2 regions of the Kocuria gwangalliensis genome follow, and region 1 is predicted to be linked to the other one. Evidence: predicted binding sites of a transcription regulator. Region 1 holds the regulator's gene; the other holds the start of a gene.
What was found. The regulator LexA, encoded in region 1, represses DNA repair genes until DNA is damaged. The targets are predictions, from matches to a motif close to TCGAACANNTGTTCGA.
Positions count from the first base shown of each region.

Region 1 (15,208 bases):
CCGCGCCGCGGGCATTCACCTGGTGCTCGCCACACAGCGTCCTTCGGTGGACGTGGTCACGGGCCTGATCAAGGCCAACGTGCCCTCCCGGATGGCGTTCGCAACGTCCTCCGTCACCGACTCTCGCGTGGTCCTGGATCAGCCCGGCGCCGAGAAACTCATTGGTCAGGGCGACGCCCTATTCCTGCCCATGGGTGCGTCCAAGCCCCTGCGTGTGCAGGGGGCGTGGGTCTCGGAATCCGAGATCCACAGGGTCGTGGAGCACGTCAAGACGCAGATGAAGACCAACTACCGCGAAGACGTGATCCAGGAAGCGCCCAAGAAGCACATCGACGAGGACATCGGGGACGATCTCGACGTCCTGCTGCAGGCAGCCGAGCTCATCATCACCACGCAGTTCGGGTCCACCTCCATGCTCCAGCGCAAGCTGCGCGTGGGTTTCGCCAAGGCGGGCCGCCTCATGGATCTGCTGGAATCCCGCGGCGTGGTGGGGGCTTCGGAGGGCTCCAAGGCCCGCGATGTCCTCGTCAAACCCGACGACCTCGCGGCGACACTGGCGCTGATCCGCGGTGAGGAACCGCCCACCGCGCCCGGTGACGACGACGCCGCGGCAGGTTCCGCGGCGCCGTCGGCCGGGACCGGCGGTTCCATGGACTACGGTGACGATCCCGTGGAAGCGGGACTGTCAGACGTGGCCAAGGATTACCACGACGGTAATGACGATTCCAACGATGCATGGGAGTTGACCGGACGATGATGATGGCTCGACATGGCGGCACGTCCGCCCCCCGCACAGTGGGCGACCCGCCACCCAATTCCTCCAACTGGAACCTGCCCAACACGCTGACCGCATTGCGGATCGTCATGGTGCCGTTCTTCGTATGGTTCCTGTGGGCAGGCGGGACACACGGTGCGGACTCCATGCCCATGCGGTGGGCGGCCGTGGTGGTGTTCGGCGTGGCCATGTACACGGACAAGCTCGACGGGGACATCGCCCGCGCGCGCAACCTGATCACGAGTTTCGGCAAGATTGCCGACCCCATCGCGGACAAATTACTGACCGGCGCGGCCTTCGTGGTGCTGTCGATGCTGGGAGAGCTGTGGTGGTGGGTCACCATTGTCATCCTGGTGCGCGAATGGGGGATCACCATCATGCGCTTCATGGTGATCCGCTACGGCGTGATGGCCGCATCCAAGGGCGGCAAGACCAAGACGGTGCTGCAGACGGCCGCCCTGATCGCGTTGCTGCTGCCGCTGGCGCCCCTGGTGGGCACCTGGTGGCTGTGGTTCGCGTGGGTGCTGACCGCACTGGCGCTGATCGTCACCGTGGTCACCGGCATCGACTACGTGATCAAGGCCGTCCAACTGCGTAACGCAGCCCTCGGGAAGGACAAGTAATGGCCGGGTCCGATCTGCACACGGCCGTGGATCTGGTCCAACTGGCCATCGAACACGGTGTCACCATTGGCACGGCGGAGTCCCTGACCGGCGGGTCGCTGGCAGCGGCGATCGTCGACGTTCCCGGAGCCTCGCAATGTCTCGAGGGTGGCGTGGTGAGTTACTCGCACGCCGTGAAGGAAAGAACCCTGGGAGTCTCCCGGGACGTCTTGGAAGCCAAGAGCGCCGTGGACCCGGACGTCGCGCGGGCCATGGCGCGCGGCGCACGGACCGCTCTGGGTGTCGACTGGGCCGTGTCGACCACCGGTGTGGCCGGGCCTGAACCCCACGACGGTCAGGCCGTGGGCACGGTGTACATAGGAGTGAGCGGGCCCCGCGGTGACGACCACCTCGAGTTGCACCTGGACGGAGGGCGGGCAGCCATTCGCCGGGAGACGGTGTCCCGCGCCATGGACTTACTAGCGTCACAAATCGAGCTCACAGACAATTGCCAGTGAAATTTTAAGGCCGGCAAGGAATAATCGAAGAAGTAAACAGGTTACTTACTATCAGAGGCTCGACGCGAGCCCCCCCCAGGGTCGTTGTACCGGCGTCGGTCGATTCGAAAATACCTGGTTAGACGGTTTGACCCCACGTTACGAGGAGTAGGCAATTCACATGACAAAGCAACCCGTGTCCGTCAATGGTGTCGTCCGTTGGAAGGACGTGGGACTGTCCGAGGAAGAGCATGCCGAGACAAAGGACGTGAAAGTGGGAGTACTGCGGCAGGAGATCGGCGAAGTACTCCGCAATGTCCGCCAGCGTCAGGGACGCACGTTGCGGGAGGTCTCGCACAGTGCACGAGTGTCGCTGGGCTACCTGAGCGAAGTGGAGCGCGGACAGAAGGAGGCATCTTCCGAGCTGTTGGCCTCCATTTGCGCCGCCCTGGCAATCCCCCTGTCACAGATGTTGCGCGAAGTTGCGGAGCGGCTCGCGTACGCCGAGGGTAACTTCATCCCTGACACCGTGCCTTCCGAGTTGACCGAGGAGTTCACTCGTGAGGTCCGCCAGTTGCGCGGGGGCGCAGCCGCGTCCAATCACTGATTCACCTCGCTCGTACGCGTCAGCGTTCCAAGGGTCCACCGGCATTGTCGGTGGGCCCTTGGTCTCTCACCGAAATGCCGAACAACGTTAGGAAAGGTCGATGCGCATCAGTACGTTCTGGGAGCTAATGGCCCATGAATTCGGGTCCGGGTACTCCAAAGTTCTGGCCCGTGACCTTGTCATGGCAGAGGTGGGGGATCGGACCGCGGTTGAGGCACTCGATGCCGGAGCCGACCCCAAACACGTGTGGTTCGCACTCTGCAGGGCGCAAGAAATTCCGGAGAGCCGCTGGTGGGGTCCGGACAAGGAACCCACACCGTAGTGGCCCCGTGGCGCCGGAGACCAATCGAATGTATATTCGAATCAGATGATCCGGGCTCCACATTATTCGTGGACCCTTATGCGTGTCAGACCTCCTCAGTAGGTTGAGATGCGAACCAAACAACAGGGCCGAGTGCGCGGGCCCCTAAGAACCGAGGTGAATCATGGCAGCCAAGTCCAAGGGAATCACTACCGTTCCCTCTCAGGTGGTCGGCTCCGATCGTGAGAAGGCTCTGGATACTGTCCTGGCGCAGATCGACAAGAACTACGGCAAGGGCTCGGTCATGCGCCTGGGTGACCGGCCGGCCACCCGCATCGAAACCATTCCCACGGGGTCCATTGCACTGGACGTGGCACTCGGCATCGGAGGTTTCCCGCGCGGCCGCGTGGTCGAAATCTACGGTCCCGAGTCCTCCGGTAAGACCACCGTGGCTCTGCACGCGGTTGCCAGTGTGCAGCGCGCGGGCGGTATTGCGGCGTTCATCGACGCCGAGCACGCACTGGACCCCGTCTATGCCGAAAAGCTGGGTGTGGACACGGACAACCTGCTCGTGTCCCAGCCGGACACCGGTGAACAGGCCCTGGAGATCATGGACATGCTGGTGGGCTCCGGCTCCATCGACATCGTCGTGATCGACTCCGTGGCGGCGCTGGTTCCCAAGGCCGAAATCGAAGGCGAAATGGGCGATAGCCACGTGGGCCTGCAGGCGCGCTTGATGTCCCAGGCGCTGCGTAAGATCACGGGCCGGTTGTCGCACACCAACACCACCGCCATCTTCATCAACCAGTTGCGCGAGAAGATCGGTGTGTTCTTCGGTTCCCCCGAAACCACCACTGGCGGTAAGGCTTTGAAGTTCTACGCCTCGGTGCGCGTTGACGTCCGTCGTATTGAAACCCTCAAGGACGGCGCCAACCCGGTCGGTAACCGTACCCGTGCCAAGATCGTCAAGAACAAAATGGCACCGCCCTTCAAGCAGGCCGAGTTCGATATTCTCTACGGTCAGGGCATCTCCATTGAGGGTGGTTTGATCGACATGGGTGTGGAGCACGGGATCGTCAAGAAGTCCGGTGCTTGGTTCACCTACGAGGGCGATCAGCTGGGGCAGGGCAAGGAGAACTCCCGCCGCTTCCTGAAGGACAACCCGGAACTGGCCGCGGAGATCGAGCGGAAGATCCTGGTGAAGCTCGGCATCACGGAGGACAGCGCGGACGTCGAAGATACCGCACAGGACGTCGTGGATCCCTCCGAGGACGACATCCTCGAGGCTCCGGATGCGGCCAAACCGGAACTTCCCGCATTCTGATCGAGGTGATTGAGCGATGAGTCAGTCCTCTCGCTACAACTCCCGACGGCGCAGGGCCTCGGCGCGATACCGAGGTCCTGCGGAGCCACCCGCGGAAGGCGCCGCCGCGCAGGACACTGAACCCAATCAGCATGAGGTTGCGCGGGCCATTGTGCTACGTCAACTCACCGCATCCGCCAAGTCTCGTAAGCAGCTGGAAGACAAGCTCGCCGATCGTGATGTTCCCGAAGAGGTGGCCCAAGAAGTTCTGGACCGGTTCGAGGAGGTCAACCTCGTGGACGACCGCGCCTACGCCGCCATGTTCGTGCGGTCCCGGGCCGAGACGCGCAAACTCTCCCGCAGCGCGTTGCGCCGCGAACTTCAACAGCGTGGCATTACGGGGGAGCTCGCGGAGGACGCCCTCGAACAACGCACCGACGAGGACGAGACGGAGGACGCTCACGAACTCGTGCGGAAAAAAATGCCCCGGAGCCTCGATGTCTCGGATCGCAAAGAAGTCGACAAGGTCACCCGGCGGCTCGTCAGCATGCTGGGTCGTAAGGGGTACCCGCCCGGGCTTGCCTTCGGAGTGGTGAAGCAGGAACTCTCCAACCACGGCTCCGCACATGATTTCTCCGAACCGGACCCCTGGCCCGGTGCGTGATGGGTAGCGAGCGAGTTAATTTGACCTGGTCCTTAACATAATGGGGTGACTCAACTGACCGACACCCTGGTGACTGCCGCCCCCGACGCCTCCGATGTGCCCGCCCCCGGATACGAGGTGCGCACCCTGGGCTGCCAGATGAACGCGCATGACTCGGAGCGCATCACCGGTCTGCTCGAAGCAGCGGGCTATGTACCCGCCGTCGATCGAGACCCCGATCTCGTGGTGTTCAACACCTGCGCGGTGCGCGAGAACGCTGACAACAAGCTGTACGGTCAGCTCGGTCAACTGGCACCGGCCAAGAAGCGCAATGAGCGCATGCAGATTGCCGTGGGTGGATGTCTCGCCCAGAAGGACCGCTCCACCATTGTGGAGAAAGCCCCGTGGGTTGATGTGGTCTTCGGGACGCACAACATCGGTTCGCTCCCGGTGCTGTTGGAGCGTGCCCGTCATAATCATCAGGCCGAGGTCGAGATCCTCGAATCACTGGAAACATTTCCCTCAACCCTGCCCACCAAGCGCGAACAGGCCTATTCCGGATGGGTGTCCATTTCGGTGGGCTGCAACAACACGTGCACGTTCTGCATTGTTCCTCAGCTGCGCGGTAAGGAAAAAGACCGCCGCCCCGGGGACATCCTGGCTGAGGTGCAGGCGCTCGTGGATTCCGGCGCGGTGGAAGTCACCCTGCTCGGTCAGAACGTGAACTCCTACGGCGTGGAGTTCGGTGACCGCGGCGCGTTTGCCAAGCTCTTGCGCGCGTGCGGTGAGATCGCGGGGCTTGAGCGCGTGCGTTTCACCAGCCCGCACCCCGCGGCGTTCACCGATGACGTGATTGACGCGATGGCCGAGACCCCCAACGTCATGCCGCAGCTGCACATGCCGCTGCAGTCGGGTTCGGACCAGATCCTGAAAGACATGCGTCGCTCCTACCGTTCCAAGAAGTTCCTGGGGATCCTGGAGCGGGTTCGTGAACAGATCCCCCATGCCGCCATCACCACGGACATCATTGTCGGCTTCCCCGGTGAGACCGAGGAAGACTTCCAGGCCACCATGGCCGTGGTCGAGGCGTCCGAGTTCTCCTCCGCATTCACGTTCCAGTACTCGATCCGCCCAGGCACTCCTGCCGGGGAGATGGAGAACCAGGTACCGCACCACGTTGTTCAGGAACGATTTGAACGACTGACGGCCCTGCAGGACAGGATCAGTGCGCGGTTGAACCAGCAGCTGGTTGGTTCCACGGTGGAGATCCTGGTGAGCGCCCACCAGGGCCGTAAGTCGCGGAGCACCCACCGTTTGAGCGGCCGCTCCCAGGACCAGCGACTCGTCCATTTCTCGGTGCCGGAAGGGGCTGAGGCGCCTCGCCCCGGTGACTTCGTGACGGTCCCCGTGACCGCGGCCGCGGCCTACCACCTGTTGGCCGACCCCAAGGACTCAACCGAGTACTCGCTGCGCCGCTCCCGGGGCGGGGACGCCTGGGACGCAGCGCAGGCGGATTCGTGCGGCACCGGTGGTTCCGGTCAGCCCGGCACCGTGGGCTTGGGCATGCCGGCCCTGCGTACCGCATAGGGTGGCCGCCATGTCGTGGCCGTCCGACGGGCCGCCCCTGGTGGCCGTGGTCGGACCCACCGGAACCGGCAAATCCGATCTCGCCCTGGCCCTCGCGGAGCACCTTGACGGCGAGGTCGTCAACGGGGATGCCCTCCAGTTCTACCGCGGCATGGATATCGGCACCGCCAAACTCGCGATGGTCGAGCGGCGGGGGGTCCCGCATCACCTCCTCGACATCATGGACATCTCGGAGGAAGCCTCGGTCGCCGGGTTCCAGACGGACGCACGGGGCGCCATCGACGACATCGCTGCGCGCGGCAAAGTGCCGATCCTCGCCGGCGGCTCGGGGTTGTACGTTCGCGCGGCCGTGGACTTCATTGAGTTTCCCGGAACGGATCCCGCGGTGCGAACACGATTGGAGAACGAGCTGGCCACCCGGGGCCGCGGCGCGCTCATGGCGCGACTGAGCGACGTCGACCCCCCATCCGCGGCGCGTGTCAAGGACGACCGCCGCCTGGTTCGTGCGCTGGAGGTCTACGAAGTCACGGGGCGTGCGTTCACCTCATTCATGCCGCAGCGCGCGTACGTGCGCCCCACGATTCAGCTCGGCCTGGACATGGAGCGAGAGGTCCTCAACGACCGCCTCGCCCGGCGCATCGACGCGATGTTGGCGGCGGGTTGGCTCGACGAGGTGAGCTCGCTGGAGCGGCAGGGCCTACGCGAAAGTCCCACCGCGGGCAAGGCCCTGGGCTACCCGCAGCTCTTGGACGTACTTGCCGGGGTACGGACCGTGGAAGCGGCCCGTGAGGACACCGTGGTGGCCACCCGACGCTTCACGAAACGCCAGCGCACGTGGTTCCGCGCGGATCCCCGCGTGCACTGGCTCAATGCGGCTCACCCCGGAGGTGTGGCCGCACTCGCGCAGGAAGCCGCGGCATTGATTCAATCCGCGTAAACTGTCGGCCGTGACTGAAACTGTGGATCGGGGAGTGAACACCGTGGACTGGCGTGAATTGGTGAACCAAGAAGTGGTCAAGGCCCACGGAACCGGAAATGACTTTGTGGTCTTCACGGACGAGAACGGCGAGATCACGCTGACCGCGGACACCGTGGCGGCCGTGTGCGACCGCCACATGGGTTTGGGTGCGGATGGTGTGATTCGCGCGGTCCGGGCCACCGAGCTGCCGGAGGGCCGGAAACTCGCGGAACAAGATCCCTCTGTCGAATGGTTCATGGACTACCGCAACGCGGACGGTTCCATTGCGCAGATGTGCGGCAACGGGGTCCGTGTTTTTGTGGATCATCTGGTCCGTGAGGGTCTCGTGGAACTTCCGCAGGGATCGCAACTGCGGATCGGAACCCGCGCGGGTGTTCGCTCGGTGGCCCGCACGGACGGCGGTTATGCCGTGGACATGGGCCCGTGGAGTTTCATGGCCGGCGGGGACGCGCGGGACAAGGGCTCGGACGCCGTGGTCACGACCGACGGTTTGACCGTCCCGCGCCCGGGTGTGTCGATCAGCATGGGTAATCCCCACACCGTGGTGGCGCTGTCCGAGGAGGACAAGCTGGACCGGCTGGATCTGCGCCGTGCGCCGTCGGTCTCCCCGGAGCCCGAGGACGGCACCAATGTCGAATTCGTGGTGCCGGTGGACCACGACGACACCGAGGTCGGTCGGATTCACATGCGGGTGTTCGAACGCGGCGTGGGGGAGACCCACTCGTGCGGTACCGGCGCGTGCGCCGCCGCCGCGGCAACCCGCTTCTGGGGCGGCGCAGAAGCCCCTGACCGCTGGTTGGTGGACGTGCCAGGGGGCGTGCTGTCCGTGACGTTCGTGCCGGCCACGGACGGTACCGAGCACGTCGTGCTGGCCGGTCCCACCCGCGTGGTCGCCCGCGCGGTTCTGGTGTAACCGTAGTGGCCCGGCCGTAGCCTCCGGTGCCGGGAATGACGGCGCTACCGCGTGCGTTGCACTGTCAGAATTCGGAAACCCTTGTCCGTGGCCGCGCGTTCGATCGTGAACTCGGCGGCGTCGAGGGCCGTGCCGAGCCAGCGCTGCAGTGAATCGCCACCCAGGTTCTTCTGCACCACCAACCAGGCGGTTCCGCCCGGGGCCAGGCGGGGCAGCCACGTCAGCAGAATCTCGTGCAAAGCCTCCTTGCCCACACGAATGGGCGGGTTGGACCACACGGTGTCGAACTGTCGTTGCCGGGGCACATCCTCCGGCCGGTAAGTCTCCACACGGGTCAACCCGTGGGTCTGCGCGTTGCGACGTGTGAGCTCCAGGCTGCGGTCATTGACATCGACCGCGGTCACGGTGGCTTCCGGATCGGCCAACCCCATGGCCAGGGTCAACGGGCCCCAGCCACAGCCAATGTCCAAGAAGTGCTGACCGTGCGGCTCGGGGACGTTGCGCAACAGCGCGGCCGTTCCCTTGTCCAGATCACCGGGGGAGAACACCCCGGCGGCGGTACGAACCTGCACCTTGCGGCCTCTCAGGTCCACCGACATCTGCCGAGGTTTCTCCGGCAGGGACGGATCGGTCACGAAGTAGTGCTGAGGGTGCGGTTCTGTGGCCATGGCTCCACATGTTATCGCTCAGTGCTCCGTGTCGGGGTGCGGCGATAGACTGAACGAACTACCAGCAGCTTGCAGATCAAGGAATTATGACTGAATCTCACCGCCCCGAAGACTCCCAACACCGTTTTCCGGTGAACTCCGGAGAACCCTCGGGTGCCGATCTCGAAGACGTCGTCGCCAGGGTCCTGGCTCGCGCCCGTGCACAGCAGGAACCGACCATCTACAGGAACGCCGCTGAAGACGCCACTGATCAACGCCGCGACCCGCTGGGCCGCGCCCGAGAACTCCACGACGAGGATTCGCACTTCTCCGACGCCGACGGCGAGCAGCAGGACCTCGCCGAGCGCCACGCCCTCCGTCGTGTTGCCGGGCTGTCCACCGAACTCGAAGACGTCACCGAGGTCGAATACCGCCAGCTCCGGCTGGAACGAGTGGTCCTGGCGGGGCTGTGGTCCGCGGGAACGCTCGCGGACGCGGAGAACTCACTCCGTGAACTCGCCGCGCTCGCGGAGACTGCCGGTTCGGAGGTCATGGACGGCATGCTCCAGCGTCGCGTGAACCCGGACCCCGGAACCTACTTGGGGTCGGGCAAGGCACTTGAATTGCGCGATGTGGTCGCGGCGACCGGCGCTGACACCGTGGTCGTCGATGCCGAGCTCGCACCCTCACAGCGCCGTGCGCTGGAGGACGTCGTGAAGGTCAAGGTCATTGATCGCACCGGGCTGATCCTCGACATTTTCGCTCAGCACGCCAAGTCCAAGGAGGGCAAGGCCCAGGTCGAGTTGGCCCAGCTGGAATACATGCTTCCCCGCCTCCGCGGGTGGGGTGAGTCCCTGTCCCGTCAGGCCGGTGGCCGTGCGGCGGCCGGTGAGGGCATTGGTTCGCGCGGCCCGGGTGAAACCAAGATCGAGCTCGATCGACGCAGGATCCGTCAGCGCATGTCCAAACTGCGTCGCGAGATCGAGGCCATGAAACCGGCCCGTGAAACCAAGCGGCTCAACCGCAAACGCTTCTCGGTGCCGTCCGTGGCCATTGCCGGCTACACCAACGCCGGGAAGTCGTCGCTGCTCAACCGCCTCACGGACGCCGGTGTGCTCGTGGAGAACGCGCTGTTCGCCACGCTGGATCCCACCGTGCGCAAGGCGGAAACGCCGGACGGTATCGGCTACACGCTCTCGGACACCGTGGGTTTTGTGCGTTCGCTGCCCACTCAGTTGGTCGAAGCCTTCCGCTCCACGCTGGAAGAAGTGGCGGACGCGGACGTGATCGTCCACGTGGTGGATGCCTCTCACCCGGACCCCGAGGGTCAACTCAAGGCCGTCCGCGATGTCCTCACGGACGTGGGGGCGACCGACATCCCGGAATTAGTGGCGCTCAACAAGGCAGATGTCGCGGATCCCGTGGTGCTGGGTCGTCTCCTCAACCATGAGAGCCCTTCCGTGGCCGTCTCCGCCCGCACGGGCGAGGGCATCGAGGAGCTCAAACAGCTGATCTCGAGGGCCATTCCCCGTCCGGATCATGAACTGGACCTGCTGATTCCCTACGTCTACGGTGAGGTGGTCTCACGACTGCACGCCCAGGACGCTGAGATCCTCCGAACGGAACACACTGAGGACGGCACCCGCCTGCGCGTGCGCGTGCGGGGGAGCCTCGTGCCGGAACTTGAACCGTACCGGCTCGGAGCGGCGCAATCGGGGGACACCGAAGAATCCGAACCGGGCGCGGAAACCGCATAGGTATGGCAGACCCGTTCATTGACGAGAGCGGGCGGGACATTTCGGACATCCGGCCCGAAACCCTGCCCGGAGCCAAGGACTCCCTCGAGCTCCTGGACGCCGCCGTGACCGCCATGGGCGGGCAACGGCGGGAGGGCCAGCGTTTCATGACCGCCAAGGTGGCCGAGGCGCTGGACTCGGGCAAGCACCTGCTGGTCCAGGCGGGCACGGGCACGGGCAAGTCGCTGGCCTACCTGGTTCCGGTGTTCGAACACGCTCAGACCGCGGACAAACCCGTGATCATCTCCACCGCAACCCTGGCGCTGCAGTCGCAGGTCACGGGCCGTGACGTACCGCGCGTGCTCGATGCGGTCGAGGAACACCTGGCGCACCGGCCCAACGTTGCGCTGCTCAAGGGTCGCTCGAATTACGCGTGCCTGCACAAAATAGGTGGCGGTTACCCCACCGACGACGACGCCGCGCTGTTCAATCTCGCCGATCCGGCCGGTGCCGCTCGGGCCGGGGAGACCGCGGTGGGCAAGTTGGGCCAGCAGGTCAAACGACTGCGGGAATGGGTCGAGTCCACCGAGACCGGTGACCGTGACGACGTGCAGCCCGGTGTCTCCGATGCAGCCTGGCGGCAGGTTTCCGTCACCGCGCGCGAATGTATTGGCCGCAAATGCCCGCTGATCGAGGAATGCTTTGCCGAGAAGGCGCGATTGGCCGCCGGCGAGGCGGACGTGGTGATCACCAACCATGCGTTGTTGGCCATCAACGCCTTCGAGGGTTTGGCCGTGTTGCCCGAACACGACGTGGTGGTCGTGGACGAGGCCCATGAATTGCGGGACCGGGTGACCGGAGCGGTCACGGGCGCGCTGTCCGGTGCGGCCGTGCGAGCCGCAGCCAGCGGCGTGCGCAAACACACCGCCGCCCCGCACGATGATTTGGACAAGGCCGCGGACGCCTTCGACCGCGCCTTCAACGGCGATCCGAACGGACTGCTACCGCGGGGTTTCACCGAGGAGCAGGTCTATGCGGTGCGCGGCGTTCAGGACGCGGCCCGTTCCGGGCTCAGCGCAACCAAGGGCGATTCCAACGCGGAGGACGCCGGACGACATGCCGCGCGTTCCCGGCTGTCGGAACTTCTCGACACCGCCGATCGGATGCTCAGTGCCAATACGGATCACGACGTCCTGTGGATCTCCCGCGTGGGCCGCTGGGACCAGTCCTCCGGATACGTGTCCCCGGATGCGGGGGAGCCGGCAACCCTGAACATTGCTCCGCTCAGTGTGGCCGGCGCCCTTCGCGAAGGACTCTTCGACGGCCGCACGGTCGTGCTGACCTCGGCCACGCTGGCGGTGGGCTCATCGTTCTCATCCGTGGCCGGCGCTCTCGGTCTGCAGGGCGCCGGGTCCCCGCCGTGGCGCGGTGTGGACGTGGGAAGCCCGTTCAATTATCCCAAGCAGGGAATTCTGTACGTGGCCAGGCACCTGCCCAAACCGGGCCGGGGCGTCTCCTCGGACCAGTTGGCGGAACTGGCCGAACTGCTCAAGGCCTCCAACGGCGGCGCCCTGGGGCTGTTCTCGTCCCGCCGCGCGGCCGAAGAAGCCGCTGAAAAACTACGTGAGCTGATCGACACCGACATCCTCTGCCAGGGTGAGGCGTCCCTGCCGTCCCTGGTGAAGGAGTTCACCGACGACCCCACCGCCAGCCTGTTCGGCACCATGAGCCTGTGGCAGGGCGTGGACGTGCCCGGCAACTCATGTCGGTTGGTCGTGATTGACCGCATCCCGTTCCCGCGGCCGGATGACCCCTTGGGAACCGCCCGCACCCGTGCGACCGAACGAGCGGGCGGCAACGGCTTCATGGCCGTGTCAGCAACGCACGCGGCGGTGAAGCTCGCTCAGGGCGCGGGACGCCTCATCCGTTCAAGTAACGACCGCGGCGTGGTGGCGGTCCTGGATTCACGACTGGCGACGGCGCGCTACGGCACCTTCCTGGCCAAGTCCCTGCCGCCGCTGTGGCCCACCGCGGACAAAGCCACGGTCCTGGGCGCCCTGAAGCGGCTGAGCAGTTCACAGTAGTCCTACAGCCTTCACCCGACGGGTTGGTGTCGTCACCGATGACGGTGGGCAAAGACCCCGGTGAATCACAGGGACCGGAAAACCGACACGACCTTGCCCATCACGGTGGCGTGATCACCCAGGATGGGTTCGTACTGCGTGTTCTGGGGCAACAACCACGTGTGTCCGTCGCGTTGGCGGAAGGTCTTCACCGTGGCCTCGTCGTCCAAGAGGGCCGCAACGATCTCACCGTTGACCGCCGTGTTCTGTTGGCGCACCACGACCCAGTCCCCGTCGCAGATGGCGGCGTCGATCATGGAGTCACCCGAGACCTTCAGCATGAACAGGTCACCGTGGCCCACGAACTCGCGCGGCAAGGAGAACACGTCTTCGACCGACTGCTCCGCCGTGATGGGACCACCGGCGGCGATTCGGCCGACCAGGGGCACCGATGCCATGGAGCCGTCAGAGCTGCTCGCGGGCAGCTGATTGATGTTGTGCACCGAGCCGGTGGGGGACGTTGAAGCCCGTTCCGCGGTGTGGGGCTCACCCAGTTCACGGGCCAGTTCGGTCTCGGAGAGTGGACGAAGAACTTCCATGGCGCGGGGGCGCCTTGGATCCCTGCGGATGTACCCCAGCTTCTCCAATTGACCCAGTTGGTGGGTCACGCTGGACAGCGATGCCAGGCCCACGACGTCGCCGATTTCGCGCATGGACGGGGGATAACCGCGCTCACCGATGGAACGCTGCACCGCGCTGAGGATGGTGCGCTGGCGAGCGGTCAGTGGCCGCTGCGAACGCGGGGACTCCGAACCGGAGGGGGAAGGTGTGCTCACGAGTTGGGTCCTTTCACCGTGTGTCCACCGCGGGATCAACCGCGAGGGATGCCGTACTCGCCGAGCTCGATCCGGGCGCTTATGCGTGTCGGAAGTGTTCGATCAACTAGTACGGGCGTTGCTTAAAGACTAGTGCCCCCGGAGTGAGGACTCAAACACATGTTCGATTTTTCCCTCGACAAGGTTCGTACACCCGTGCTAGAACTTAACTCCGGTATTCGAAAACGTGTTCTAACACCGGGAAAAGGGTTCGAACACCCTGCCGCCTTATCCCGCGGTTACCGGAGAGATCACCAGGAGGTTGCCATGACCACACGCATCTTGCCCACCAGCGCTCGCAGCATTGCTCGAGCACCCAAGCTCAATCTCACCCGCCGAGGGCGGTTCGTCTTCATTGGGGTACCGCTCATTACGGGTGCCGCGGCGCTGCTGGTGGTCGCGGTCATTTTCTTGCTGCCCACCACGGTTCAGGCCAACAGCGAGCCCGTGGGTGACCCGGTGACCCATACCGTGAGCGTTCAACCCGACCAGTCACTGTGGGAGATCGCGTACGCGGCTGATCCCCAGCGCGACACCCGTGAAGTCATGGACGACATCGTGGAGCTCAATGGATTGGCGTCCTCGGAGATCTCCGCCGGCCAACTGCTGGAGGTCCCCGCACGCTGAATCGTGCGAAGGCACCCCCGGCGCTTAAGCTAGGGGAGTGAGCCAAAATCTCGATCGTTTAGAAGCCCTGCCCTTGCGTGAGAATTTACGGGGCATGTCCCCGTACGGTGCCCCCCAACTCGATGTTGCGGTGGCACTCAACACCAACGAGAACACTCACCCCGTTCCGCAACCGGTGGTGGATGCCATTTCGGAGCGCGTGTCTCAGGCCGCCGGGCAGCTCAATCGCTACCCGGATCGGGAGTTCACGGAACTGCGCACCGCGCTCGCCGGTTATCTGGGCCACGGTCTAGGGGCTGAAAACCTCTGGGCCGCCAACGGGTCCAATGAGATCCTGCAGCAAATCCTGCAGGCCTTCGGGGGTCCCGGCCGTTCGGTTCTCACGTTCGTCCCAACCTACTCGATGTACCCGCTGCTGGCCTCCGGGACCGGTACCGAGTTCATCGCGGGCCGGCGCGCAGAAGATTTCACGTTGTCGGCCGAGTCCGCCGCAGCGCAGGTTCGCGAGCACACGCCGAACGTGGTATTCCTGTGTTCACCCAATAACCCCACCGGCACCGCGCTGGGTTTGGACGTGGTTCGGGCCGTGTACGAGGCCGCTGCGGAATCCGATTCCATGGTCATTGTGGACGAGGCCTACGCGGAATTCGCCCGGTTCGGCACACCGTCTGCGTTGACCCTGCTCGAAGGCCGCCCTCGGCTGATTGTCACTCGCACCATGAGCAAGGCCTTTGCCCTGGCCGGGGCCCGACTGGGCTACTTCGCCGCGGCCCCCGAGGTCACGGATGCCATTCGCCTGGTGCGGTTGCCCTATCACCTCTCCGCCGTCAGCCAGGCCACGGCCTTGGCGGCCCTCGAACACAAGGACGTCCTGCTCAGCACGGTGGAAGACATCAAGATGCAACGGGACCGCATTGTGGACGATCTCAAACGCCTGGGTCTCGCACCCGCGGAGTCCGATTCCAACTTCGTGTTTTACGGCGGCATGGCAGACGCGCAACGGATGTGGCAGCACCTCCTGGATCACGGGGTGCTGGTGCGCGACGTCGGAAT
Region 1 is NZ_BAABLN010000013.1:30,894-46,101, reverse strand. Features, by position in the region: gene ABEA06_RS06045 (FtsK/SpoIIIE family DNA translocase) at 1-757, shown strand, start outside; gene pgsA (CDP-diacylglycerol--glycerol-3-phosphate 3-phosphatidyltransferase) at 760-1,398, shown strand; gene ABEA06_RS06035 (CinA family protein) at 1,398-1,895, shown strand; gene ABEA06_RS06030 (helix-turn-helix domain-containing protein) at 2,056-2,481, shown strand; gene ABEA06_RS06025 (DUF3046 domain-containing protein) at 2,582-2,803, shown strand; gene recA (recombinase RecA) at 2,967-4,106, shown strand; gene ABEA06_RS06015 (regulatory protein RecX) at 4,123-4,749, shown strand; gene miaB (tRNA (N6-isopentenyl adenosine(37)-C2)-methylthiotransferase MiaB) at 4,804-6,315, shown strand; gene miaA (tRNA (adenosine(37)-N6)-dimethylallyltransferase MiaA) at 6,326-7,252, shown strand; gene dapF (diaminopimelate epimerase) at 7,275-8,207, shown strand; gene ABEA06_RS05995 (class I SAM-dependent methyltransferase) at 8,252-8,875, opposite strand; gene hflX (GTPase HflX) at 8,962-10,611, shown strand; gene ABEA06_RS05985 (ATP-dependent DNA helicase) at 10,614-12,674, shown strand; gene lexA (transcriptional repressor LexA) at 12,740-13,489, opposite strand; gene ABEA06_RS05975 (LysM peptidoglycan-binding domain-containing protein) at 13,796-14,155, shown strand; gene ABEA06_RS05970 (histidinol-phosphate transaminase) at 14,193-15,208, shown strand, end outside.

Region 2 (15,208 bases), on a different contig from region 1:
GTAGCGCTGGTCGTGGGGCAGCTGCTGACCCAGACCCAGGTTACGCGCCGCCGACTCCTGATAGGAGGTCACCACGTTCCAGGCGATGCGCCCGTCGGTCAGCGCATCCAGGGTGGAGAAACGGCGGGCCAGATCGTAGGGAGCCGCGTAGGTCACGGAGGCGGTCACACCGATAGTGAGGGTGGTGGTGGCCTTGGCGAGCAGCGGGGCCAGGATCAGCGGATCCAACTGGGGCACCTGCACGCCACCGCGCAGGGCGGCGTCTGCCGAACCCCCGTAGACGTCGTACAGTCCCAGGACGTCGGCCAGGAACAGGCCGTGGAAGCCCGCGTTCTCGATGATCTGTGCTTGCCGTTCCCAGTGGGACAGCTGCGCGTAATTGCGCGACCGGTCCTCGGGGTGGCGCCACAGTCCGGGGGACTGGTGGACGGGCACGGGCATTTCGAAGGCGTTGAGCAGCAAGGGGCGGGGCACGAGGAGTCCTTTCGGGGTGGTGCGGGGGCGTGTGCGGGGTGGTGCCGGGTCAGTACTGGGCGGTCTCCGGTGCGTCCACCACGGTGTCCTTGGCCAGGCGGCCGGTGACCACGGAGATCACGGCCAGCAGGCTCAGGTAGCCGCACAGCAACCAGGGGGAGCCGCCGGTGGCCACGAGCCACGCGGCAATCATGGGCGTGAGGCCCCCGGAGAGGATGGTGCCCACTTGGTAGCCCAGGGACACCCCGGAGTAGCGCAGGTGCGTGGGGAACTGCTCGGCGAACAGTGCGGCCTGGGGGCCGTAAATGCTGTCGTGCAGCACGGCCATGCCGATCAGGTACACCAACGGAAGGAGAACGAGAGGCCCGTGGTCCAGGAAGTAGAAGTACGGCCACACGAACACGCCAATGGCCGCGGCGGCGATCACGGACATGCGGCGTCGTCCCACGCGGTCCGAGAGCCAACCCCAGAACGGGCCGCCCACCAGACCCACGGCGGCGGCGATCAGGATGGAAATCATGACCCACTGGCTCGCGCCGCGTTGCTGGGTCACGTAGGTGAGCGTGTAGACGGTGAGGATGGAGAAAATGGCCGGCTGGATCATGCGCTGACCAATGCACACGATCACGCCGCGGGTGTGCTGGGTGAGCACTTCGCGCACCGGCGACGCCGCCGCGGTCTTTTCGCGCCTGACCTCCTGGAATTCCTCGGCGTCCGTAATGCCGGCGCGGATGATCAGGCCGATGATCACGAGCACGGCCGAGAACAGGAAGGGTACGCGCCAGCCCCAGGCCTGGAACTGCTCGGCGGTGGTGAGGCCCTGCAGCACGGCGAAGAACGAGGTGGCCAGCAGCATACCGGCGGCCGAACCGACCTGGGTGAAGGAGCCGAACAACCCGCGCAGGCCCTTGGGTGCGTGTTCCACGGAGAGCACCGCCGAACCGCCCCACTCCATGCCGGCGGACAACCCCTGCGCAATGCGGCAGGCGACCAACAGGGCCACGGCGAACCAGCCGATCTGTGAGAAGCCCGGCAACAGACCAATCACCGTGGTGGCCACGCCCATGATCAACAGGGACGCGACCAGCAACGCCTTACGGCCGATCCGGTCACCCAGGTGCCCGGCAATGATGCCACCCAGGGGACGGAAGAAGAACGCAATGGCAAAGGTCGCGAACGAGGCGATGATCGACCCCACGCCCGAACCCTGCGGGAAGAAATAATGACTGAACACCAGAGCGGCGGCGGCGCCGTACAAATAAAAGTCGTACCACTCGATGGTCGTGCCCACGAAGGACGCCGCGAGCACGCGCTTCTTGTCGCGCACCGCCGCTCCTACGTTTGAGAGCGCGTGATCCGTGGCGGGTCGGGCCTGTCGGGTGGGTGATGAATCGGTGACCGTGGGCACCGGGGATGTGGTGGGGGCCATGACACTCCTCATGACGGGGCGTCACGGAGCAGTGCTGGTGAGCCGGACGCCGTCCTTGCCCGCGCCGGAACTGACGGCGGGCCGAATCATCACCTGGGGCACCCCACGACAGCGTCTGAGGGTTGCCGTCCGGCCAGCCAGGGCTTCGCACCGGAACTCGTGATTCTTATGGCGTGAACCTAACCATACGAACGTTGAGCACCGTAAATGATGAAGTTTTGTGACTGCCGGTACAACGACGCCTTGTACGACGACGTTCCGTACGGCACGGCCGCCGGGCATCGTGGTGGCCGTCGGGGCTTTCCGGGGCCTTTCGGGATGTTCCGCTTATGCGTGTCAGCGACCCTTGGCACTCTCACGGTAGTCGAATAAAGTTTCGAATACACCGGGAGGGTGGACGAGTCATGACGGTACTGACTGCGGTAGAACATACGGACCTCACGCGGAGCAAGACGCACGGCGCGGTGCGGCTCGACGAGGGTTGGGGCCAGCCTTGCGAGGTGCACTGCGATGAAGCGGGAGCTCCGTGCGAGCTGGTGTTTCGCGGCAGACTGCACCGCATCACGGCCCCGCCGCAGCGCTGGTATGAACGTCGCCGCTGGTGGGAGCTGGAAGATAGGGTTCCGCGGGAAAGCGGGCAGTCCGTGGTGGACCGGCAGCACTGGCGCGTCCAGGCGACTCAACGCGGGGCCGTGGAACCTCGCACGCTGGAATTGGTGCGTCATGAGATCACCGGTCACTGGTGGCTCGTGGCTGACCAGGGGGTTTGACATTAATAGAACAAAGTTTCGAATATGAGGTATGCGTTTTCCTCATTTGCGCGTGGCCACCGCCTACAGCGCGCACTACGGCGTGGCTCGCCCCCAGGAGCTCGCCCAGGTAGCGGCGTCCCACGGGGCGCAGATCCTGGCGTGCACGGACCGGGACGGCTTGTACGGGGTGGTCAAACACGTGCTGGCCTGCCAACAGCACGGGGTGGCTCCCGTGCTGGGAGTGGACCTGGCGCTGCTGGGGCCGGTAGCGGCGTCGTCGGGGAAACGCGCTGGAGCCGCCACCGGCCGGCAGGGTCAGAACGGTCGTCCCCGGCGCGGCACTGCGCCGCCGCCCCGGGTGATCGGGCGCGTGGTGGTGCTGGCCACCGGTGGCAACGGAGGGGCCGGGTACGCGGCACTGTGCCGGTTGGTGTCCGCAGCCCACCGGGGCCACGACCACCATGGCGCCCACCCCATCGGACTGACCCGCGACCAGATCGCCCGCCACGTACACCGCGCCGCGGGCGGGGGAGCTCCCGGCCTGGTGGTGCTCACGGGCCCGGACTCGGACGTGGGATCACTGTTGGTCCGGCGCCGGTACCGGGCCGCGCGCACGGCCCTGCGCGCGTGGAAGCGCGTACTACCGGCGGGGTGCCTCATTGTGGAGACCGCAACCCACCTGGCACCGCAGGGCAGTACCCTCAGCACCGGTCACGCCGTGCGGATGCTCACCGTGGGACGTGAGGCCGGGCTGCCGGTGATCCTCACCAACGCCGTGCGCTACGCCCACCCCGGGCAGGCCGTCACCGCGGACGTGCTGGACGCCGCTCGCACACTGATGTCCCTGAAAGAACTGGCCGGTTCGGACCCCGGGGTACTGCAACCCACGGGACAGGGCTGGCTCAAGGACACCGCGCAGATGATCCGGCTCGCCCACGAGATCTCCTCGGCCGCGGACCTGGGCGCCCCCGGGGCCGCGCACCTGCTCGCGGACACCTACCGGCTGGCCGAACGCTGCAGCCAGGACCCCGTCACGGACCTGCACGCGGGACAGCCCGTGATCCCGGAGGCCTCCGTCATCGGCCTCAGCGCAGACCCCAATGCCCAACTCAGGACCCGCTGCTACACCGGCCTGGAACGATTCCACTCCCGCCAGAACTGGGACCGCACCGTCCCCGGCCTGAGCGGGGAATCGCTGCGCTCGCGGATGGACCGTGAGCTGGACGTGATCGCGCAGTTGGGGTTCGCCGGGTACTTCCTGACCGTCTCGGAGGTCTCCGAACTGATGACCCAGCTGAAGGTCCGGCATGCGGCCCGCGGGTCGGCGGTGTCGTCCCTGGTGGTGCACCTGCTGGGGATCTCCCCGGTGGACCCGCTCGAATACGACCTGGTGTTCGAACGTTTCCTCTCACCGCGGCGTAGCACCTTGCCGGACATCGACATAGACATGGAGAGCGCGCAACGGCACAGGATCTACCACGAGATCTTCCAACGCTTCGGCAGCAGCCGGGTCACGCTCATGAGCATGCAGAACGCCTACCGTTCCAGGGGCGCCGTGCGGGATGCCGGGTTGGCACTGGGGATGGGACAGGAGATCGTGGACCATATTGCGGAGCAACTGTGGCGGGTCCCGGGGGCCACCCTGCGCGAAGAAATCGCCCAGCGTCCCGAGCTGACTCGCCTGGCCGATGAACTCAAGGCCAACCGGCAACTGGACCTGCTGGTGGATCTGACCGAACGCCTGGACCGGCTGCCCCGCCACATCTCCATGCACCCGTGCGGGGTGATCCTCTCGGACGCAACCCTGTTGAACCGCACGCCGGTGCAGGCCAGTGGCATCGGGTTGCCCATGTCCCAATTCGATAAACACGACATGGACCCCATGGGCCTGATCAAGCTCGACATCCTGGGCGTGCGCATGCAATCCACCCTGGCCTACGCGGTCCAGGAAGTGGCACGGATGGAACCCGAGCGCCCCGCTCCGGATCTGGACGCCATGCCCCGCGACGACCCGGACACCTTCCGACTCATCAGCTCCACCCACACCCTGGGGTGCTTCCAGATCGAATCCCCGGGACAGCGCGAACTGATCGGCACCATGGGCCCGGAGGAATTCAACGACTTGATCGTGGACATCTCCCTGTTCCGCCCCGGGCCCATGCAGGCATCCATGGTGCGCCCCTACCTCAACTCCCGCCACGGCTGGAGCACCCCCGAATACCCCCACCCAGACCTGGTGGACATTCTCAAGGAGACCCGCGGGGTGGCCGTCTACCACGAGCAGATCATGCGCATGATGGACCGGATGACCGGTTGCGGACTGGCCACCGCGGATGAATGGCGGCGCAAACTCGGCTCGGAAACCGAACAGCGCGTGGAGGACACCTTCCGCAGCGGGGCACTCGCCCGCGGCTACGACGCGCAGACCGTGGACAAGGTGTGGGGCATCCTGCACGCGTTCGGCAGCTTCGGGTTCTGCAAGGCCCACGGCGTGGCCTTCGCCGTACCCACCTACCAGTCCGCGTGGTTGAAAACCCACCACCCGGAAGCCTTCATGGCCGGGGTCTGGGAACACGACCCGGGCATGTACCCGGCCCGGTTACTCGTGGGGGAGGCCCGGCGCATGGGAATCCCCGTGCTCGGCCCGGACATCAACCGCAGCGTGGACCACCACCGCATCGAACCCGTGAGCCCCCGGCCGGGCACCGTGGAACCCGGAGACCTGGACGGGGGCATCCCCTACACCCGCGGCGGGGCCTGGGGGATCCGCATATCCCTCACCAGCCTCACCGGAATCAGCAGCCCGGAAATCGAACGGATCGTGACCGGTCAGCCCTACACCACCCTCACGGATGTGCGCACCCGGGCCAGACCCTCCCGGCGGAGCCTGCAGCGACTGGCCTCGGCCGGGGCCCTGGACAGTCTCCTGAACACCTCCGGCGCTCGCGCCTCCCGCGCCGATCTGGTGACCCACCTGACCCGGCGGGCCGATCAGCCGGCCACCACCCGCAGCGCCTCCGCCAAGGGCCAACCCGGCCCCGGTCAGCTGAGCCTCCCACTGGGGGACCTGGAACTGACCGGACTGCCGCCGGAACAACCAGAACCCAGCACCGAGGAAAAGGTGCGCGCGGAACTGGACACCATGAACATCGAGGTCTCCGCCCACCTCATGGACGGCCATGCCGCCCTCTTGCGCTCCTACGGGGTCACCCGGGCAGAGGAGCTGCTGGGACTGCGCAGCGGCACCGAAGTAGTGGTGGCAGGAGCACGGGTCTCCACCATGACCCCACCCATGCGCAGCGGTAAGCGCGTAGTGTTCATTTCCGTGGACGACGGTTCGGGTGCGGTGGACTGCACCTTCTTCGACGAGGCGCAGGCCCTGTCCGGACACGTGCTGTTCGCCCCCACCATGCTCCTGATCCACGGCCACACCCGCCGTACCGGCCCCCGGGGCATCGGTGTGCAAGCGGTGCGCGCGTGGGACATGACCCGCCCGGAGACACTGCCCGATCCCACCACGGTGCTGGGTTCCCAACCCAACCCCAGCCGTGCGCCTGCACGAAACCCCCAGGTCACAGCCTCTTAACTCACGCTCCCTACGGTGTGAGTCAGCAGCCGCCATCAGCAGCCAGGATTTCCTCACACCAGGAGCAGACATGTCCGAGAACACCCCTCGCCCCAGCCGCCGGAACCTGATCACCGGAGGCAGCGCGCTCGCCGCCGCAGGCGTCCTCAGCGCCGCACCCACCGCCGCCCAAGCGGCACCAGCCACGGTGGCCCAGCGTCACGGCCAGGGGCACGGTCAGATGCCGCTGTCCTTCGGTAAGAACGGCACATTCAAGATCGTCCAGTTCAACGACACCCAGGACGGCCCGCTCACCGATCGGCGCACCGTTGAATTCATGAGCCAGGTTTTGGATCGGGAGAAACCCCAGTTCGCCCTGATCAACGGGGACGTGATCAACGGCTCCCCGCGCACCGACCGCGAGGTCAAACAGGCCATCAACAACGTGGTGCTACCCATGGAATCCCGGGGCATCAAGTGGGCCGTGACGTTCGGCAACCACGACGAGGACTCCACCGAGGACAACGGCACCAGCATGTACGAACCCCAGTTGGTTGAGTTCGTACGCCAGTACAAACACAACCTCAACCCCGGTGACGACCAGAAGGTCTTCGGCTCGTCCAATGCCCAGTTACTGATCCGCGCCTCCCGGGGTAACGCCCCCGCCTTCGCGGTGTGGCTGCTGGATTCCGGCCGCTACGCGGAAGACAAGCCCGGCGGCCAGGATCGCGAGGGACTCATGGGCTACGACTGGATCCGACCCCAGCAGATCCGCTGGTACAACGATCTCTCCGCGGAGACCGAACGCCGCTACGGGAAGAAGATCCCGGGTCTCATGTACTTCCACATCCCCACGTGGGAGCACCACCACATGTGGTACGGCCAGCAGTTCACCTCCGACGATCAAGGCCACGCGGCCGCCGTGAAACGCCACGGAATCGTGGGGGAGAAGCACGAGAACGTCTACACCGCCATGATCAACTCCGGCATCTACGCCGCAGCCAAGGAACGCGGCGACATCCTGGGCATGTACTGCGGTCACGATCACATCAACACCTACATGGGAAACTACTTCGGCATCGAACTCGGGTACGGGCCGGGCACGGGCTTCGGCACGTACGGTCTCAACGACGGCACCCGGGACCAGCACACCCTGCGCGGGGCCCGCGTGTTCGAACTCGATGAGCGCACCGATCGCATCTACACGGGTACCCGCCTGATTTTCGCCAAGGACCTCGGCATCGACATGGCCCCCGAGACCCAGCCCATCGAACGCCCCGAACGCTTCCCGCGCTACGTACGCGGCTGAGTTCGACGCCGACGGCGCTCGCGAACCCCCGGGTGCCGCCGCGGGCCGGGCCGAACCACGGCACGGTACGCGGCGGCGTCGTGCGCGGGAACAGCTGTGGGAGACTGTGAAGCATGGCGAAACACACCGGTAGCGGGGACCTTTTTCAGACCGTAGATCAGGTTACGGAAGAGGCCATCAACATCGGCTATCGGTGGGAGCAGAAGCTGCACCGGTGGCGACAGGCGCGCGCCGAGCAGCGCGGTGACCTTCCCACCATGCTCGCGTTCGACGGTTACGGCAGCACCCGGCACGTCCGCGTGCTGGGACGTGTGCTGCTCAAGACCCGGCAATTGATCGCGGCCACCGACGACTCCACCGAGTTCATCCGTGGCTGGCGTTCTTTCACCTCCATTCCGCTGGCCTTCGCCCATGTCAACGTGTGGCTGGGGGATCACGAGTTCCATTTGATGGCCGACAAGGGCGGCGTGATCGACGCGGACCTGCAGGTGAGCATGGAGCCGGGTGTCTACACCGTCTATATGCAAACCGATGGGTCCGAGGTCACCGAGGCCAGGGTCACCATCGTCTCGGAGAATCAGAGTGTCGGCGTGGTCTCCGACGTGGACGACACCGTGATGGTCACCGCCCTGCCGCGCCCCATGCTGGCGGCGTGGAACTCGTTCGTACTCAACGAGCATGCACGCACACCCACCCCGGGCATGGCGGTGCTGATGGAGCGGCTGCGCAACCACCATCCCAAGGCGCCGTTCCTCTACCTCTCCACCGGCGCGTGGAACGTTGCACCCACGTTGTGCCGGTTCCTGAGCCGCAACGCCTACCCGGCCGGAACGCTGCTGCTCACCGACTGGGGGCCCACCACGGACCGCTGGTTCCGCTCCGGCGCCCAGCACAAGGTACAGAACCTGCGGCGACTGGCCAAGAACTTTCCGCACGTGCGGTGGATCCTGATTGGCGACGACGGACAGCACGATCCGCAGATTTACTCCGGTTTCGCCCAGCGTCACCCCGAGTCCGTGGCGGCCATCGTGATCCGCAACCTGTCACCCACCGAAGCCGTGTTGGCGGCCGGTGCGCGCGCCACCGAGGATCGTACGGTGTCGATTCCGGAAGGCACCCTGTGGATCGAGGGCAACGACGGCGCATCCATCTCCTCCCAGCTCCACGAAGCCGGCCTACTGTAGGGGTCACCTGACACCGAAACCGGCGTGTCGAGAACGATCTCGACACGCCGGTTTTTTAATTTTCGGGTGTGTTCAACGCCTCCCCCGTTGTCCACAGGGCGGGCCGATTCCGCGAGTTCTCGCGCCCGTTTCCGCACCGGCCTGTGGACAGTGAGGGGATAACCGAGAGACACCTGTGGATTAAGGCCACCACATCATCTTGGGGGCACTTCTCTTGTCTGGCACTAGATGTAGTATTGACGCAGTCATACAGAGCACTTGACGCAACCAGCGGTAACACACCAGATGTGTCACGATCGCCGCGGAAGCGCAGTACTCCCGCCACTAGTTTCCGAGGGGATTGGGATATGTCCGTCACCGTGTACTCCAAGCCGTCATGTGTCCAGTGCAACGCCACCTACCGTGCCCTCACCAAGAAGGGCATCGACTACACCGTGGTCGACGTGACCGAGGACCCGGACGCCTACCAGCACGTGGTGAGCCTGGGTTACCAGCAGGTCCCGGTCGTGGAAACCGCCCAGGATCACTGGTCCGGTTACCGCCCGGACAAGATCAACTCCTTGGCTGTTCTGCTGTCCGCCTAAGAGCGCTGGCGTCAAACCCGCAGCCGTCAAGAAACCCGACGCCCGCCCGCGAACCGTCGCGGCGGCGTCGGAATTCTCCCCCGCACCATAGCCCGACAGCCAGAATCGAAGTGACACGCCATGAGCACTTTGGCCACCGTGTTGGCCGCGGCTCAAGAACGCGAAAGCCATCGACTCGATGTCACCGCGGGGGAGGAATCCCCCCTGGTGGTGTATTTTTCCTCGGTCACCCGCAACACCGACCGATTCATCCAGAAGCTTCCGGTCAGGTCCTTACGGTTGCCGTTGAAAACTTCTGAACCCACCCCCCAACTCACTGAGCCGTTCGTGTTGGCCGTGCCCAGCTACGGCAGGCCCGGCGGCGCCGGATCGGTTCCCCCTCAGGTTGTGAAATTCCTCAACCAGCCCGTCAACCGCCAGCACCTTATGGGTGTCATAGGCGCGGGAAATACTAATTTCGGATCACTGTTCTGCGTAGCGGCGGAAAAAGTGGCCGTGAAGTGTCAAGTGCCCCTGCTTTACAAGTTCGAACTCATGGGCACCGACCAAGACGTAGAAGAAGTCACTCTAGGATTGGACAAGTTTTGGCAAGCATCCACGCAGCCCCGGGACTGAGCGTTGAACCGGGCCACGAAGACCCCACCTGCCCCGAGCGCTACCGCGGCTTGGGCTACCACGAGCTCAATGCTCTGCTGAACTTGTACGACGCCAACGGCCAGATCCAGTTCGAGGCTGATCAGCAGGCCGCGCGCCAGTACTTCCTGCAGCACGTCAACAACAACACCGTGTTCTTCCACGACCTGGAAGAGAAGCTCAAGTATCTGGTGGATCACCAGTACTACGAGGCGGAGGTACTGGACAAGTACAGCTTCGAGTTCATCAAGAAGCTCTCCAAGCAGGCCTACGCCCGTAAGTTCCGTTTCGAGACGTTCCTGGGCGCGTTCAAGTTCTACACCTCTTACACGCTCAAGACATTCGACGGTCAGCGTTACCTGGAGCGTTTCGAGGACCGGGTGGTCATGGTGTCGCTGTACCTGGCTGACGGTGACGAGGCCCTGGCGGAGCAGCTCGTGGAGGAAATCATCACGGGCCGTTTCCAGCCGGCCACTCCTACGTTCCTCAACGCCGGCAAGAAGCAGCGCGGCGAGCTCGTCTCGTGCTTCCTGCTGCGCTTCGAGGACAACATGGAGTCCATTGGCCGCAACATCAATTCCGCGCTGCAGCTGTCCAAGCGCGGCGGTGGTGTGGCGTTCGCGCTGACCAACCTGCGTGAATCCGGCGCGCCCATCAAGAAGATCGAGAACCAGTCCTCGGGTGTGATCCCCGTGATGAAGCTGCTGGAGGACTCCTTCTCCTACGCCAACCAGCTGGGTGCCCGGCAGGGCGCCGGTGCCGTGTACCTGCACGCCCACCACCCGGACATCTACAACTTCTTGGACACCAAGCGTGAAAACGCTGACGAGAAGATCCGCATCAAGACCCTGTCCCTGGGTGTGGTCATCCCGGACATCACGTTCGAGCTGGCCAAAAAAGACCAGGACATGTACCTGTTCTCCCCGTACGACGTGGAGCGCATTTACGGCGTGCCCTTCTCGGACGTGAACGTGTCCGAGAAGTACCACGAGATGGTCGCGGACTCCCGGATCCACAAGCAGAAAATCAACGCCCGCGAGTTCTTCCAGACGCTGGCCGAGGTGCAGTTCGAGTCCGGTTACCCGTACGTGATGTTCGAGGACACGGTCAACAAGGCCAACCCGGTGGCGGGCAAGATCATCATGTCCAACCTGTGCTCCGAGATCCTGCAGGTCTCCGAACCTTCGGTGTACAACGAGGACCTGACCTACGCCGAGGTCGGCAAGGACATCTCCTGCAACCTGGGCTCCATGAACATTGCCATGGCCATGGAATCCGAGAACTTCCCGTCGACCATCGAGACCGCCATTCGCGGCCTGACGGCGGTGTCGGACATGTCCAACATCGACTCCGTGCCCTCCATTCGTCGCGGCAACAACATGTCGCACGCGGTCGGTCTGGGGCAGATGAACCTGCACGGCTACCTGGCCAAGGAGCACATTTACTACGGGTCCGAAGAGGGCATCGACTTCACCAACATTTACTTCTACGCGGTCACCTACCACGCGATTCGCGCGTCCAACCTGATCGCCAAGGAGCGCGGTGAGTCCTTCCAGGGCTTCGAGAACTCCAAGTACGCGTCGGGGGAGTACTTCGACAAGTACACGGACCGGGCGTGGGAGCCGGTCACGGCACGAGTGCGTGAGTTGTTCGACCAGGCCGGAATCGCCCTGCCCACCCAGGAGGATTGGCGTGAGCTCAAGGCCAAGGTCATGACGGACGGCATGTACAACCAGAACCTGCAGGCCGTGCCGCCCACCGGTTCCATCTCGTACATCAACAACTCCACGTCTTCCATTCACCCGATCGCCTCGCGCATCGAGATCCGCAAGGAAGGCAAGCTGGGCCGCGTGTACTACCCGGCGCCGTTCATGACCAACGAGAACCTGGAGTACTTCCAGGACGCGTACGAGGTCGGATACGAGAAGATCATCGACACCTACGCCGCTGCCACCCAGCACGTGGACCAGGGCCTGTCGCTCACCCTGTTCTTCAAGGACACGGCCACAACCCGTGATATCAACCGCGCTCAGATTTACGCGTGGCGCAAGGGCATCAAGACCATGTACTACTCGCGCATCCGCCAGCTCGCACTGGAAGGTACCGAGATCGAAGGCTGCGTCTCGTGCATGCTCTGACACGTGACGGGTCGGCCCTGACCGGTTGACCGCTCACGCACAATTGCCGCCCCGCTCGGACCACGCGTTCGAGCGGGGCGGTTCCTTTATGGGCGGGGTAACTCTTGGGGAGCTGGCCGCCGAGGGTCACCGGCGCACCTGATGTTTCTTAGGAACCCTTACAGCCATGGGAAAGGGCTGCAACGACCCATGAGATGTGAGGCAAGGTTCACAGGGCGCCTCAGCTGCCGGGGGAGTTTGGACATGCGAAAACCCCGGCACATTCGTACCGGGGTTTTGCCGTGGTGCGCGATACTGGGATCGAACCAGTGACCTCTTCCGTGTCAGGGAAGCGCGCTACCGCTGCGCCAATCGCGCTCAAACGTTCTCGCCGAGCGAGGGTGGTCGGAGCCGAGGTGGAGACGGGATTCGAACCCGCGTAGACGGCTTTGCAGGCCGCTGCCTAACCACTCGGCCACCCCACCGGGACCAGATCCTTGAAGGACAGGGTCTCAGGTCTCGACATGGCTGTCGATTACTGCGAGCGGACGACGGGAGTCGAACCCGCGACCCTCACCATGGCAAGGTGATGCTCTACCAGCTGAGCTACGTCCGCATTGTTGGTTGAAAGACTTTCCGTGAAACCGGTTTGCCGTTCTTCCGAGCGGAAACTCTATCACAGTCCGTCAGCGCCTGTCCGGGGAAGTTTTCAACCGGTGGGGGTTGAGTGCTTCGCCTTTCCGGGCTGTGCCAACGAGCTAGAACATTACCCACACAATTTCGTTCGAGCAAATCGACGGCGGCCTACGAAGGGCCATCCGGTGATCCATATGGCCGAGCCGGGGATGAGTCGCCATTAATTGGCATGTGACCGAAAAGTGTTCTATGGTTTTCAACGTTGCAAGCGCGATTGGCGCAGCGGTAGCGCGCTTCGTTCACACCGAAGAGGTCACTGGTTCGATCCCAGTATCGCGCACACTGAAGACCCCGATTCCAGCCGGAATCGGGGTCTTGTGCATCCCCGGGAACGCCCGGTGTCCCTGTCGGTGGCGGGTCGTAGGGTGGCCCCATGACGCAACCACGCTTGGCCCAACAAACTCCCTACGGACGCATGTACGCGCGTGCGGAGGGGCAGGATCCGCAGGTTCCGTCCATCACCACGGTCATCGGGTGCCAAGCCAATGATTTGGGCGGTTGGTATGGCTACAGCGCCGCACAGGCCTTGGCCGCGGACCCGCAACTTCCCGAGGCAATGCGCGACGCACGACGCCGCCGCGCCCTGGTCAACCACGCGGCCAAGGCGGCGGAGCGCCACAGGGACCGCGCCGCCGAGCGCGGCGACCGTGTCCACGACTACTGCGAACAGCTGGCCCTGCAAGCCATGGGACAGGACCACCGTGTGGAGCACGCACGGGAAACGTTGGCCGAGCACCAGGAGTCCCGGTTCGCGGACAGTGCTGACCAGTGGTGGGAGCTGTACCGCCCCGAACCGCTGGCAGCGGAGATCACCGTGTGGAATTCCACCGTCGGTTACGCCGGCACGCTCGACCTGGTGGCGCGTATCGGCGGAAAAGTGTGCCTGATCGACTACAAGACCCGGGGCACGGACCGCAACGGGCGGGTCAAGGCCCCGGACGCCAAGGTGGTCACACAGCTTGTAGCCGGTTTGAAGGCCGAAGAATCCCTCGTGGATGCCGCAGCCGGTGAATGGCAGCCCTGGGAGTTCGCGAATGCGGAAGTTCTGATGGCCGTTGCTATTGGTGACACGGAGGCGCTGTCGGTCCAGGCCGTCCCGGACCAGTTGCCGGCCCACTGGTTCAAGTTCTGCGCCCTGGCCAAGGTGTGGGCCCGCTCGGCCGAAATCGAGGCGGCAGGCCAACAACTGCGGGCCATAGTCCCGCCACCACTGGAGCACCACCCGGTGGGTCGGGGAGCCATGGCCGTCACCGTAGACTTGAAGGAACCCCAGACCCAGGCGACCGAGGAGAGTAATTCGCAGTGACAATCCTGCGCATCCGAACCCAGGGGGACCCTGTCCTCAGGACACCGGCACTCACTGTCACGGACTTCGACGACTCACTTCGGACGTTGATCCATGACATGGTCGAGACCATGTACGCCGTCAAGGGTGTCGGGTTGGCCGCACCACAGGTGGGGGTGGGACTGCACATCTTCACGTGGGACATCGGCGAGGATTCCGGTCACGTGATCAACCCCGTCCTGGAAGTGGGTGACGAACCCCAGGAGGGCGGGGAGGGGTGCCTCTCGGTTCCGGGACCCGGCTATCACACCCCACGGCGTGATTACGCGCTCATCACGGGCGTGGACATGAACGGAGAGCCCGTGCGCCGCGAAGGTACGGGCCTGCTCGCGCGCTGCTTCCAACATGAAACCGACCATTTGCACGGCACGCTGTTCATCGACCGGCTCGAGGGCGAGGTGCGCAAAGAGGCCATGCGCGCGATGCGTGCACCCGAGTACCAGGACACGGTGGACCGCGTGGCCCGGGAACGTGAAACTCAGCGCCTTGGGGTCTCCAACGACTCCTCTTTCACCGGGTCGTCCTTTAAAGGATCGGCCTTCACTCGCGGAGAGGACTCCTGAACGTGAGTCAGCCACTCAAAGTTCTCTACGCCGGCACCCCGGCAACCGCCGTCATCCCGTTCGACGCGCTTCTCGAACGCAACGACCTGGACGTTGTCGCCGTGTTGACCCGCGAGGACGCCCCGGTGGGACGAAAAAAGGTTCTGACCCCGTCCCCGGTGGCACAGCGTGCCGAGGAACGGGGTATTCCCACGCTTAAGGCCAACCGCGCCACGGCCGAATTGGTCGAGCAATTGCGCGCCACGGGTGCCGACATCGCCGCCGTGGTGGCCTACGGTGCCCTGCTGCCGCGCCCCGTGCTGGATGTTTTCGAGTACGGGTGGATCAACCTGCATTTCTCGCTACTGCCGCAGTGGCGCGGGGCCGCCCCGGTGCAGCGGGCGCTCATGGCCGGTGACACGATGATGGGCGCCACCACGTTCGTCCTGGACGAGGGAATGGACACGGGGGACATCGTGGGAACCCTCACCGACCCGGTGCGCGCGGCTGATACCGCCGGATCCGTCCTGGAACGGTTGTCCCACAGCGGTGCGTCGTTACTGGCGGATTCGCTCGTG
Region 2 is NZ_BAABLN010000008.1:95,521-110,728, reverse strand. Features, by position in the region: gene ABEA06_RS03775 (NtaA/DmoA family FMN-dependent monooxygenase) at 1-474, opposite strand, end outside; gene ABEA06_RS03770 (MFS transporter) at 524-1,903, opposite strand; SAM riboswitch class IV at 1,950-2,068, opposite strand; gene ABEA06_RS03765 (DUF6504 family protein) at 2,308-2,673, shown strand; gene ABEA06_RS03760 (DNA polymerase III subunit alpha) at 2,705-6,241, shown strand; gene ABEA06_RS03755 (metallophosphoesterase family protein) at 6,312-7,529, shown strand; gene ABEA06_RS03750 (App1 family protein) at 7,643-8,713, shown strand; gene nrdH (glutaredoxin-like protein NrdH) at 9,061-9,297, shown strand; gene nrdI (class Ib ribonucleoside-diphosphate reductase assembly flavoprotein NrdI) at 9,418-9,912, shown strand; gene nrdE (class 1b ribonucleoside-diphosphate reductase subunit alpha) at 9,909-12,068, shown strand; tRNA gene ABEA06_RS03730 (tRNA-Val) at 12,351-12,425, opposite strand; tRNA gene ABEA06_RS03725 (tRNA-Cys) at 12,462-12,532, opposite strand; tRNA gene ABEA06_RS03720 (tRNA-Gly) at 12,591-12,663, opposite strand; tRNA gene ABEA06_RS03715 (tRNA-Val) at 12,952-13,023, shown strand; gene ABEA06_RS03710 (cytochrome) at 13,117-14,049, shown strand; gene def (peptide deformylase) at 14,046-14,651, shown strand; gene fmt (methionyl-tRNA formyltransferase) at 14,654-15,208, shown strand, end outside.
Region 2: ABEA06_RS03765 (DUF6504 family protein) is a predicted target of LexA. The motif match lies at 2,268-2,283, and genes of this name have one in related genera.